DNA from 2 places in the Streptomyces sp. NPDC090022 genome. Region 2 is predicted to be linked to the other one. Evidence: riboswitches for the same ligand, from Rfam matches in the RefSeq annotation. Region 2 holds a riboswitch; the other holds the start of a gene.

Evidence for each region. A riboswitch is a leader RNA that binds a small molecule or an ion and turns the genes downstream of it on or off. The one in region 2 is predicted to bind glycine.
Region 1: it holds a riboswitch for glycine, as region 2 does, so the genes downstream of both, gcvP (aminomethyl-transferring glycine dehydrogenase) here and gcvT (glycine cleavage system aminomethyltransferase GcvT) in region 2, are expected to answer to the same signal.

What each region holds. Positions count from the first base shown of each region.
Region 1 covers NZ_JBIVFN010000042.1:23,760-29,312, forward strand. The annotation lists gene gcvP (aminomethyl-transferring glycine dehydrogenase) at 1-2,628, opposite strand, end outside; glycine riboswitch at 2,828-2,959, opposite strand; gene ACIPXB_RS36510 (PRC-barrel domain-containing protein) at 3,073-3,441, shown strand; gene ACIPXB_RS36515 (DNA polymerase IV) at 3,545-5,053, opposite strand; gene ACIPXB_RS36520 (MerR family transcriptional regulator) at 5,131-5,553, opposite strand, start outside.
Region 2 covers NZ_JBIVFN010000013.1:117,341-122,893, forward strand. The annotation lists gene glyA (serine hydroxymethyltransferase) at 100-1,356, opposite strand; gene gcvH (glycine cleavage system protein GcvH) at 1,373-1,756, opposite strand; gene gcvT (glycine cleavage system aminomethyltransferase GcvT) at 1,848-2,963, opposite strand; glycine riboswitch at 3,153-3,252, opposite strand; gene ACIPXB_RS22775 (AAA family ATPase) at 3,558-4,268, shown strand; gene ACIPXB_RS22780 (enhanced serine sensitivity protein SseB) at 4,452-5,192, shown strand; gene ACIPXB_RS22785 (enhanced serine sensitivity protein SseB C-terminal domain-containing protein) at 5,255-5,553, shown strand, end outside.

The sequences.
Region 1 (5,553 bases), on a different contig from region 2:
CATGGCGTCGCAGAAGCGGTCGATCTCGACGAGGTCCTCGGACTCCGTCGGCTCGATCATCAGCGTGCCGGCCACCGGGAACGACATCGTCGGCGCGTGGAAGCCGTAGTCGATCAGACGCTTGGCGATGTCGTCGACGGAGACGCCGGTCGCCTTCGACAGCGGGCGCAGGTCGATGATGCACTCGTGGGCGACCAGACCGCCGGGGCCGGTGTAGAGCACCGGGTAGTGCGGCTCCAGGCGCTTGGCGATGTAGTTCGCGCCGAGCACGGCCACCTGGGTGGCGCGCTTGAGGCCCTCGCCACCCATGAGGCGTACGTACGACCAGGAGATCGGCAGGATGCCGGCCGAACCCCACGGCGCCGCCGAGATCGGGCCGACGCCCGTCTCCGGGCCGGCGGTCGGCTGGAGCGGGTGGTTGGGCAGGTACGGGGCGAGGTGCGCCCGGACACCGACCGGGCCGACGCCCGGGCCGCCGCCACCGTGCGGGATGCAGAACGTCTTGTGCAGGTTCAGGTGCGAGACGTCGCCGCCGAAGTGACCCGGCTTGGCCAGGCCCACCAGGGCGTTGAGGTTGGCGCCGTCCACGTACACCTGGCCGCCGGCGTCGTGCACGAGACCGCAGATCTCGGCGACGTGCTCCTCGAAGACGCCGTGGGTGGACGGGTAGGTGATCATCAGGACGGCGAGCTCGTCGCGGTACTGCTCGATCTTGGCGCGCAGGTCCGCGGCGTCGACCTCGCCGTCGTCGGCGGTCTTGACGACGACGACCTTCATGCCGGCCATCACGGCGGACGCGGCGTTGGTGCCGTGCGCGGAGGACGGGATCAGGCAGATCGTGCGCTGCTCGTCGCCGTTGGCGCGGTGGTAGGCGCGCACGGCCAGCAGGCCGGCGAGCTCACCCTGGGAGCCGGCGTTGGGCTGGATGGAGACCTTGTCGTAGCCGGTGACCTCGCAGAGACGTTCCTCCAGCTCGTTGATGAGCGTGGCGTAGCCCTGGGCCTGGTCGATCGGCGCGAAGGGGTGCAGCTGGCCGAACTCGGGCCAGGTGACCGGCTCCATCTCGGTGGTCGCGTTGAGCTTCATGGTGCAGGAGCCCAGCGGGATCATGCCGCGGTCCAGCGCGTAGTCCTTGTCCGCGAGCTTGCGCAGGTAGCGCAGCATCGCGGTCTCGGAGCGGTGCTGGTGGAAGACCGGGTGCGTCAGGTACGCGTCCGAGCGCAGCAGGCCCTCGGGCAGCGCGTCGGCGGCGCTCGCGTCCAGCGCCTCGATGTCGGCGCTCACGCCGAAGGCGGCCCAGACGGCCTCGATGTCGGCGCGCAGGGTGGTCTCGTCGCAGGAGACGAGGACGTGGTCGGCGTCGGCCCCGTACAGGTTGACCCCGGCCTCGCGGGCGGCGGCGACGACCTCGGCGGCCTTGCCGGGCACCCGGGCGGTGAGGGTGTCGAAGTACGCGCCGTGGACCACCTCGACCCCGCCGGCGGTCAGACCGGCGGCGAGCAGGGCGGCGTAGCGGTGGGTGCGGCGGGCGATCGTCTTCAGGCCCTCGGGGCCGTGGTAGACGGCGTACATGCCGGCCATGACGGCGAGCAGCACCTGCGCGGTGCAGATGTTGCTGGTGGCCTTCTCGCGGCGGATGTGCTGCTCGCGGGTCTGCAGGGCCAGGCGGTACGCCTTGTTGCCGTCGGCGTCGACGGAGACGCCGACCAGGCGGCCGGGCAGGGAACGCGCGTGCTTGTCCTGGACGGCCATGTAGCCGGCGTGCGGGCCGCCGAAGCCCATCGGGACGCCGAAGCGCTGGGTGGTGCCCACCGCGATGTCCGCGCCGAGCTCGCCGGGCGAGGTCAGCAGGGTCAGGGCGAGCAGGTCGGCGGCGACCGTGACGATCGCCCCGAGCTCGTGCGCCCGGTCGATGACCGGCTTGATGTCGCGGACGGCACCGGAGGCGCCCGGGTACTGCACCAGCACGCCGAAGACGCCGCGCTCGGCGATCTCCGCCGGGATGCCTTCGGACAGGTCGGCGACGACGACCTCGACACCGGTCGGTTCGGCGCGGGTCCGGATCACGGCGATGGTCTGCGGCAGGGCGTCGGCGTCGACGAGGAAGACCCCGCCCTTGACCTTGCCCACGCGGCGGGCCAGCGTCATGGCCTCGGCGGCCGCGGTGCCCTCGTCGAGGAGGGAGGCGCCGGAGGTCGGCAGGCCGGTGAGGTCGGCGACGACGGTCTGGAAGTTGAGCAGCGCCTCCAGACGGCCCTGGGAGATCTCCGGCTGGTAGGGCGTGTACGCCGTGTACCAGGCCGGGTTCTCCATGACGTTGCGCAGGATCACCGGCGGGGTGAACGTCCCGTAGTAGCCGAGACCGATCATCGAGGACAGGACCTGGTTGCGGTCGGCCAGCGAACGCAGTTCGGCGAGCACCTCGGCCTCGGTGCGGGCGCCGGGGAGGTCCAGGGCCTCGGCGCTCTTGATCACATCCGGCACCGCGGCGGCGGTGAGTTCGTCCAGGGAGCCGTAGCCGACCTGGGCGAGCATCTTCGCCTGGGCCGCGGCGTCCGGCCCGATGTGGCGCTGCTCGAAGGGGATGCCTCGCTCCAGCTGGGAGAGCGGAATGCGGTTGGCGGTCATGTACGGAGGCCTCCTGGTCGTACGACCTGCGAGGGGCACCACGGCGCGGGCACCCGGACGGCCTCCCCCTCTGTCATCTCAACCTGAGAGCTTCACCGGTCCGCCTGGGGGTCGCCCGTGGAGGTCCGGTTTTCACCGTCGGTGAGGGAGGGGAATCGGTAGTGCGGGTCCGACGCCCACCCCTGCTTTCCAGAGTGGCCTCGTCCGTGCGGTACGTCTGCCTGAGAGATTCCGGGGAGGATTTGCTCCTTCGGCGCCTCCGCCGTGTTCACGTCGTGCTCGCATCGCGCTCACGTCATGCTCACTCGGAGGACTCTCCCGCACAGGGTCAACAGCCGTCACCCAGCCTACCAGCGAGCTTCTGGGGCCTCCCTCGAGTGGCCCTCGCTCCGGATTTGCCCTTTTGTAGTCATTACGGAGGAGTTGCGACCCGTTGGAGGGACCGTGCAGACCGACATCGATCCGCGCAGCCTGATCGGCCGCAAGGCGTACGACCGCAACGGTGCCAAGATCGGCACGGTGGACGAGGTCTACCTCGACGACGCCACGGGTGTGCCGGAGTGGGCAGCCGTACGGACGGGGCTCTTCAGCAGGGACGCGTTCGTCCCGCTGGAGCCCAGTGAGCTGGTGAACGACACCCTCCGGGTGCCCTTCGAACGCTCCCTGATCAAGGACGCTCCGGACTTCGGGGTCGGCCGCCACCTCTCACCGGAGCAGGAGCTCCAGCTCTACCACCACTACGGCCTGGACGTGGCGCTCCCCAGCGACTTCCAGCGCGACTTCGGCCGCCTGGCGGGCGACGGGGAGGGCTGACCCCGGCCGGCGAACGACGCCGACCTCGGCCGGCGGGCCGGCGCGGGCGTAGGCGTGCGCCGGCCCGCTGGCCGGCGCGGGCCGCCGCGGGCGCCGCCGGCCCTCAGGGGGCGGCCCGGTCCGGTCCGGGTGGCAGGCCCGGGAGCGGGAGGGGGTCCGAGGGCCGCAGTTCCGGGTCGTCCACCCGGAAGGTCCGCACCCGGCCGGGCGGCGATCCCGGCTGCTCGAACCGCACCGTGACCCGGCCGACGCCGCTGCCCTGCACCCACCCGGCCCCGTACACCGCGTGCCGTACGTCGCTGCCGGCCATCCAGCGCCGCTCCGGGGGCGCCCCGGGCTCCGGAGGGCCGGACTCCCCCGCCCGGGCCGCCACAGCCGCCCCAGCCGCCCCTGAGGCTGCCCCAGGAGCCACCGGCGCCCCGGCTGCCCCGGACGCCCCGCCAAGGCCGGCCAGGGCCGCTGCCGCCGCCTCGGCCTCCGCCCGGGCTTCCGCCTCCGCCCGGGCGTCCGCCTCGGCCCGGGCCTCCGCCTCCGCTTCGGCCTCCGCCTGGGCGAACAGGTCCTCCTGGGTGTAGTCCGCCAGCCCCGAGACCCCCACGCCCAGCAGCCGTACGCCGCCCGTGGTGTCCACCGCCTCCAGCAGCCGGGCCGCCGCCTCGCGGACCACCGCGGGGTCGTCGGTGGGCCCGCGCAGCGTCTCCGAACGGGTCAGCGTCGAGAAGTCGTACCGGCGCACCTTCAGCACGATCGTCCGCCCCGAGTGCCCCGAGTCCCGCAGCCGCCGCACGCACCGTTCCGCCAGTCGCTGCACCTCGCCCCTGATCCGCACCCGGTCGTGCAGATCCACGTCGAAGGTGTCCTCGACCGACACCGACTTGGCGTCCCGCTCGGCCACCACCGCCCGGTCGTCGAGCCCCAGCGCCATGCGGTACAGCGCGACCCCGTGCGCCCGCCCCAGCATCCGCACCAGCTCGTCCTCGCCGGCCTCGGCCAGCTCCCCCACCGTGGTGATCCCGGCCCGCCGCAGGTGCTCGCCCGTGGCCGGGCCCACGCCCGGCAGCGTCCGTACGGGCATCGGCGCGAGCAGCTCCCGCTCCGTGCCCGGCTCGATCAGCAGCAGTCCGTCCGGTTTGGCCTCCTCGGAGGCCACCTTGGCCAGCATCTTGGAGCCGGCCAGCCCCACCGAACCGCTCAGTCCCGTGACCGCCCTGATGTCGGCCCGCAGCCGCTCCCCCGTCGCCCGCGCGGACGCCGCGTCGAACGCGCTGCCGCCCGCCTCGAGGTCGACGAAGGCCTCGTCCAGGCTGAGCGGCTCCACCAGCGGCGACAGCTCCCGCAGCAGGGCCATGACCTGGTCGCTCACCGCCCGGTACAGGGAGAAGCGCGGGATCAGGTACGCCCCGTTCGGGCAGAGCCGGCGCGCCTGCGCCGTCGGCATGGCCGAGTGGACGCCGAAGCGCCGCGCCTCGTACGAGGCGGTGGCCACCACCCCACGCGGTCCGAGCCCGCCGACGATCACCGCCTTGCCGCGCAGGCTCGGCTTGGACGCCTGCTCCACGGAGGCGTAGAAGGCGTCCATGTCCAGATGCAGGATCGTCGGAGCGGTTCTCACAGCACCGATGCTGCCCTACGCCACCGACAACGGACCGCAAACACGTTCGACGGCTTTCCGGCGGCGCGGACGGGGTCTCAGACGGCCCGGTTCCGGCGCGCGGCGAGCTCGTCCGCCGGGTTGTGCCCGGCCACCGTCTCGCCCGAGTCGACCCGCTCGCCGTGCAGCTGCGACAGGGCGTTCTCCACGTCCCGCCACACCACGCCCACCGCGATGCCGAAGATGCCCTGCCCGCCCTGGAGCAGCTCGACGACCTGGTCCGGCGAGGTGCACTCGTACACGGTGGCGCCGTCGCTCATCAGCGTCATGCGCTCCAGGTCCGCGAATCCGCTGCCCCGCAGGTGCTGCACGGCCGTACGGATGTTCTGCAGCGCCACCCCGGTGTCCAGGAAGCGCTTGACGATCTTGAGGACGACGACGTCCCGGAAGCTGTAGAGCCGCTGCGTGCCCGAGCCGTACGCCGCTCGCACGCTCGGCTCCACCAGGCCGGTCCGCGCCCA
Region 2 (5,553 bases):
TCTCGGGTGCGGGCGCGGGGTGCCGTCGGCCGGCCCCGCGCGCGGCGGCACCCGCGCCGGTGCCCGTGCGGGCACCGGCGCGGCCGCCGGCGGCGGTGCCTACAGCGACGGGTACAGCGGGTGCTTCGCCGCCAGCGCCGAGACGCGGGCCTTCAGCGACTCGCTGTCGTACGACGGCTTCAGCGCCTCCGCGATGATGTCGGCGACCTCGGTGAAGTCCTCCGCCTGGAACCCGCGGGTGGCCAGCGCCGGCGTACCGATCCGCAGACCAGAGGTGACCATCGGCGGCCGCGGGTCGTTCGGGATGGCGTTGCGGTTGACCGTGATGCCGACCTCGTGGAGGCGGTCCTCGGCCTGCTGCCCGTCCAGCTCGGAGTTGCGCAGGTCGACCAGGACCAGGTGCACGTCGGTGCCGCCGGAGAGGACGTCCACGCCCACGGCCTTGACGTCGTCCTGGACCAGGCGCTCGGCGATGATCTTCGCGCCGGCCAGGGTGCGCTCCTGGCGCTCCTTGAACTCCGGCGAGGCCGCGACCTTGAAGGAGACGGCCTTGGCCGCGATCACGTGCTCCAGCGGACCGCCCTGCTGACCCGGGAAGACCGCCGAGTTGATCTTCTTGGCGAGCTCCTGCGTGGACAGGATCACACCGCCGCGCGGACCGCCGAGGGTCTTGTGCGTGGTGGTGGTCACGACGTGGGCGTGCGGCACCGGGTTCGGGTGCAGGCCCGCGGCGACCAGGCCGGCGAAGTGCGCCATGTCGACCATCAGGTACGCGCCGACCTCGTCCGCGATGCGGCGGAAGGCGGCGAAGTCCAGCTGGCGCGGGTACGCCGACCAGCCGGCGACGATCAGCTGCGGCTTGGACTCCTTGGCCAGGCGCTCGACCTCGGCCATGTCCACCTGGCCGGTCTCGTCGACGTGGTACGGGACCACGTTGTAGAGCTTGCCGGAGAAGTTGATCTTCATGCCGTGGGTCAGGTGACCACCGTGGGCCAGGTTCAGGCCCATGATCGTGTCGCCCGGCTTGAGCAGCGCGAACATCGCGGCGGCGTTCGCCTGCGCGCCCGAGTGGGGCTGCACGTTGGCGGCCTCGGCGCCGAACAGCGCCTTGATGCGGTCGATCGCGATCTGCTCGACCACGTCGACGTGCTCGCAGCCGCCGTAGTAGCGGCGGCCGGGGTAGCCCTCGGCGTACTTGTTCGTCAGGACCGAGCCCTGGGCCTCCATGACGGCGACCGGAGCGAAGTTCTCCGACGCGATCATTTCCAGGGTCGACTGCTGGCGCACGAGTTCGGCGTCGACGGCGGCGGCGACGTCCGGGTCGAGCTCGTGGAGAGGGGTGTTCAGTACAGACATCTTCGGTCCCCTGGGGTCAGTTGCCGGACTTGGTCAGGTCGGCGTACTCCTCGGCGGAGAGCAGGTCGGCCGGCTCCTCCGCGATACGCACCTTGAACAGCCAGCCGCCCTCGAACGGGGCGGAGTTCACCAGCGCCGGGTCGTCCACGACGTCCTGGTTGGACTCGACGACCTCGCCGGTGACCGGGGAGTACAGGTCGCTGACCGACTTGGTCGACTCCAGCTCGCCACAGGTCTCGCCCGCGGTCACGGTGTCGCCGACTTCGGGGAGCTGGGCGTAGACGACGTCACCGAGCGCGGTGGCCGCGAACTCGGTGATGCCGACCGTCGCGACGCCGTCCTCGGCGGCCGACAGCCACTCGTGCTCCTTGCTGTAACGCAGCTGCTGGGGGTTGCTCATGACCTGATTCTCCTGGATGCGGGGGAGTGCTGATGAACAGTGGTCTTGCGGAGTGAGACGGAGTGACGGACGGATCCCGGCGGGGAAATCGTCACTTCTGCCGCTTGTAGAAGGGCAGAGCCACGACCTCGTACGGCTCATGCGTACCGCGAATGTCCACGCCGACGCCGGAGGTGCCGGGCGCGGCGTGCTCCGCGTCCACGTACGCCATCGCGATCGGCTTGCCCAGGGTCGGGGAGGGGGCGCCCGAGGTGACCTCGCCGACGACCTCGCCGCCGACGACGACCGGGAAGCCGGCGCGCGGGACCCGGCGGCCCTCGGCGATCAGGCCGACCAGCTTGCGGGGGGCCGTGGACGCCGCGCGCTCGGCGGCGGCCTCCAGGGCGGCGCGCCCGACGAAGTCGCCCTCCTTCTCGAACTTCACGACCCGGCCCAGACCCGCGTCGAAGGGGGTCAGCGCGGTGGTCAGCTCGTGGCCGTACAGCGGCATGCCGGCCTCCAGGCGCAGCGTGTCGCGGCAGGACAGCCCGCACGGCACCAGGCCCACGCCCTCGCCCGCCTTGGTCAGCGCCTGCCACAGCTCCACCGCGTGCTCGGGGGAGACGAACAGCTCAAAGCCGTCCTCGCCGGTGTAGCCGGTGCGCGCGATCAGCGCGGGCACGCCGGCGACGGTGCCGGGCAGGCCGGCGTAGTACTTCAGGCCGTCCAGGTCGGCGTCGGTGAGCGAGGCCAGGATGCCGGGGGACTCCGGGCCCTGCACCGCGATCAGCGCGTACGCGTCGCGGTCGTCGCGGACCTCGGTGTCGAAGCCCGCCGCCCGCTCGGTCAGCGCGTCGAGGACCACCTGGGCGTTGGAGGCGTTGGCGACGACCATGTACTCGGTCTCGGCCAGGCGGTAGACGATCAGGTCGTCCAGGATGCCGCCGTCCTCCTGGCAGATGTGCGTGTAGCGGGCTCGGCCGACGCCCACGGTGGAGATGTTGCCCACCAGCGCGTGGTCGAGGGCCTTGACGGCCTCCGGGCCGGTCAGGGTGATCTCGCCCATGTGCGAGAGGTCGAAGAGGCCGGCCTTGGTGCGGACGGCCGTGTGCTCGTCGCGCTCGCTCCCGTACCGCAGCGGCATGTCCCAGCCCGCGAAGTCGGTCATGGTCGCACCGAGCGAGCGGTGCAGCGCATCGAGGGCGGTCAGACGGGGGGCATTGCTCATCGGTACGGCTCCCAGGGTCCCAGGGGGGCATCGACAGGACATCGACATGACATGACGAGGACGATCCTCCCCATCTGTCATCGGAACCTGAGAGGTTCGCCGGAATCCGCGCGTGGCGGATTTCCCGGCTTGCACCTTGGGTGGGGCCTTGACCGTCCGGCGACGGCGTGGCCCGCTTTTCAGATCTGCCTCATCCACGCGGTACGGGGCCTGAGAGATTCAAGGGAGGTTCTTGCTCCTTCGGCGCCCGCCTGCCGTACGGCCGACGGGACTCTCCCGCGCGGATTCAAGCGGCCTGTATGCAGTTGGGTGTCCAGATGGCGCACATCATTGCACGGGCCGGGTGGGAATGGGGGTCCGGGTCCGAAAAGGAGTACGGTCCGCCGTCGCGGATCCGTACGCTCCCGTCCGGAACCGGGACGGTCCGGATTACCGTCTCTTTACACTCAGTGGGCATGGGGTCCAGGGACCCGACCCGGGGAGGCGATCACTGTGTGGAGATTCGGACTCGCGGAGCTGCGCGGAAGGCCCGTCGCGGCCGCCGGCGGCGTGCCCGTGCAGCCCGCGCGCGGTGAGCGCGAAGCGCTCCGGGCGCTGCCGCCCGGCGCCCGTGCGCGCGCCGTCGCCGCCGGAGCCGCCGCCACGGCCGGTGCGGCCGGGGCCGCCGGTCATGCCGCCACGGCCGGTGCCGCCGGTGCCGCCGCCGGCGTCCGTCCGGCCGTGCGCGACCTGCGCGGGCACGGTCACGGCCGCGGCGCCCGCGGGCCCGCGCGGCTCACCTTCGCCGGTGGCGACATCGTCGTGGTCTCCGGGCTGCCCGGCGGCGGCAAGAGCACGCTGATCAAGCGGGCGGTCCCCGGCGGCGGCATCGACTCCCAGGACGTCCGGGAGCGCTGGGAGGCCCGGATGCCCGCCTTCCTGCCGTACGCCGTCTACCGCCCCGCGGTCCGCGTCGCGCACTACGCGGGCCTGTGGCGGGCGGTCCGCTCCGGCGCCTCGGTCGTGGTCCACGACTGCGGGACCCAGGCATGGGTCCGGGCCCTGCTCACCCGGGCCGCGCGGCGCCGCGCCCGCGCCCTGCACCTGCTGCTGCTCGACGCCACGCCCGAGGAGGCCCTCGCCGGGCAGGCCGCCCGGGGCCGGGGCGTCTCGGCGTACGCCTTCGCCCGGCACCGCGGGGCGGCCACCCGGCTGCTGCGCGCGGCGGAATCGGGCCGGCTCCCGGCCGGCTGCGCCTCGGCGGTCCTGCTGGACCGGGCGGCCGCGTCCCGTATCGACCGGATCGCGTTCGCCCCGGAGCGCTGAGCGCTGAGCGCTGAGCGCTGAGCGCTGAGCTGGGCTGGGCTGTACGGGCCGCGCGGCGCGGCGGGCGGGAGCGGGCCGCCCCGTCCCCGCGGCGCGGGAGGCGGCGCGTACCCACTAATCTCGGCCTGGCAGGGACCGTGGCAGGGACACGGACAGGCGGACGGGCGCACGGAGGGCAACGCGATGCACGGGCAGGGCAACGGCTGGCCGGCCAACGAGCTGGAAGAGGTGCTCGGCGCCTCGCTCGGCGTCCCGGACGCCGGCGGGCGGATCCTGGAGGTGCTCGGCCGCAGCCGGCTGTGGATCCCGCTGCCCGCGGGCGGTGGTCCGGACAGCCCCGACCTGACCCTGCCGACGATGGACATCGGCGGCGCCGCGTACGTGCCCGTCTACAGCTCCCAGGCGCAGTTCCAGATCTGCGTCGCCGCCGCCATGGACTTCGCGGTCGCCCCCGCCGTCGAGTTCGCGCGGGGCCTGCCCCCGCAACTGGGCATCGCCGTCAATCCCGAGGGCGCCGTCGGGGTCCCGCTGCCCCCGCCCGCCGTCGCGGAGCTGTGCCGCGGCGGCCGGACCCCGCTGGACGGGCCGGCCACCGGTGGCCGGGTACGGCTCTTCGAGCCCGACTGGCAGGAGGACCCGGTGGACTTCCTGGCCGCCGCCGCCGAGGAGTTCCGCGCCAGCGGCGTGGTGGCCGGCGCGTACCGCTGCCTGGCCAGCGTCGAGGGCGGGGAGCCCGAGCTCTACATCGGTGTCCGCATGCTGGGCTGGGATCCCGACACGCGCAACGCGCCGCTGGAAGCCCTCGGCCGCGCCCTCGGCCGCGTCCGCCCGCCCTGGCCGGTGCAGTTGATCCTGCTCGACGCGGCCGACGACCCGGTCGTCGACTACCTCCAAACACGCGTGCGCCCCTTCTACACTCCCTAGCTCGGCTTAAGCTGGTTTCATTGCGTGGCGAGGGCGGACGAAGAGGCGAAGAGGGGTTCCGGGTGAGTGCGTCAGGCACGGCCGCGGCCGGGCAGGTCGAGCACATGATGCGCCAGGTGACCCCCGGGCGCTACGACAGTTACGAGTCCTTGCTGCACTCGCTCGCCGAGGGCCGGCTGTGGATGCTGCTCTGGCACGGGCAGCCGGGGTCCCCCGACGCCCAGTACGGCGGCATGGAGGTCGACGGCCTCGGGTACGCGCCCTGCGTGACCTCCCCGCAGGAGCTCGCCGCCAGTGGCTGGAACCGGGGGTACGAGGTCGTCACGGGCCGGGACGTCGCCCGCGCCCTCTACCCCGACCG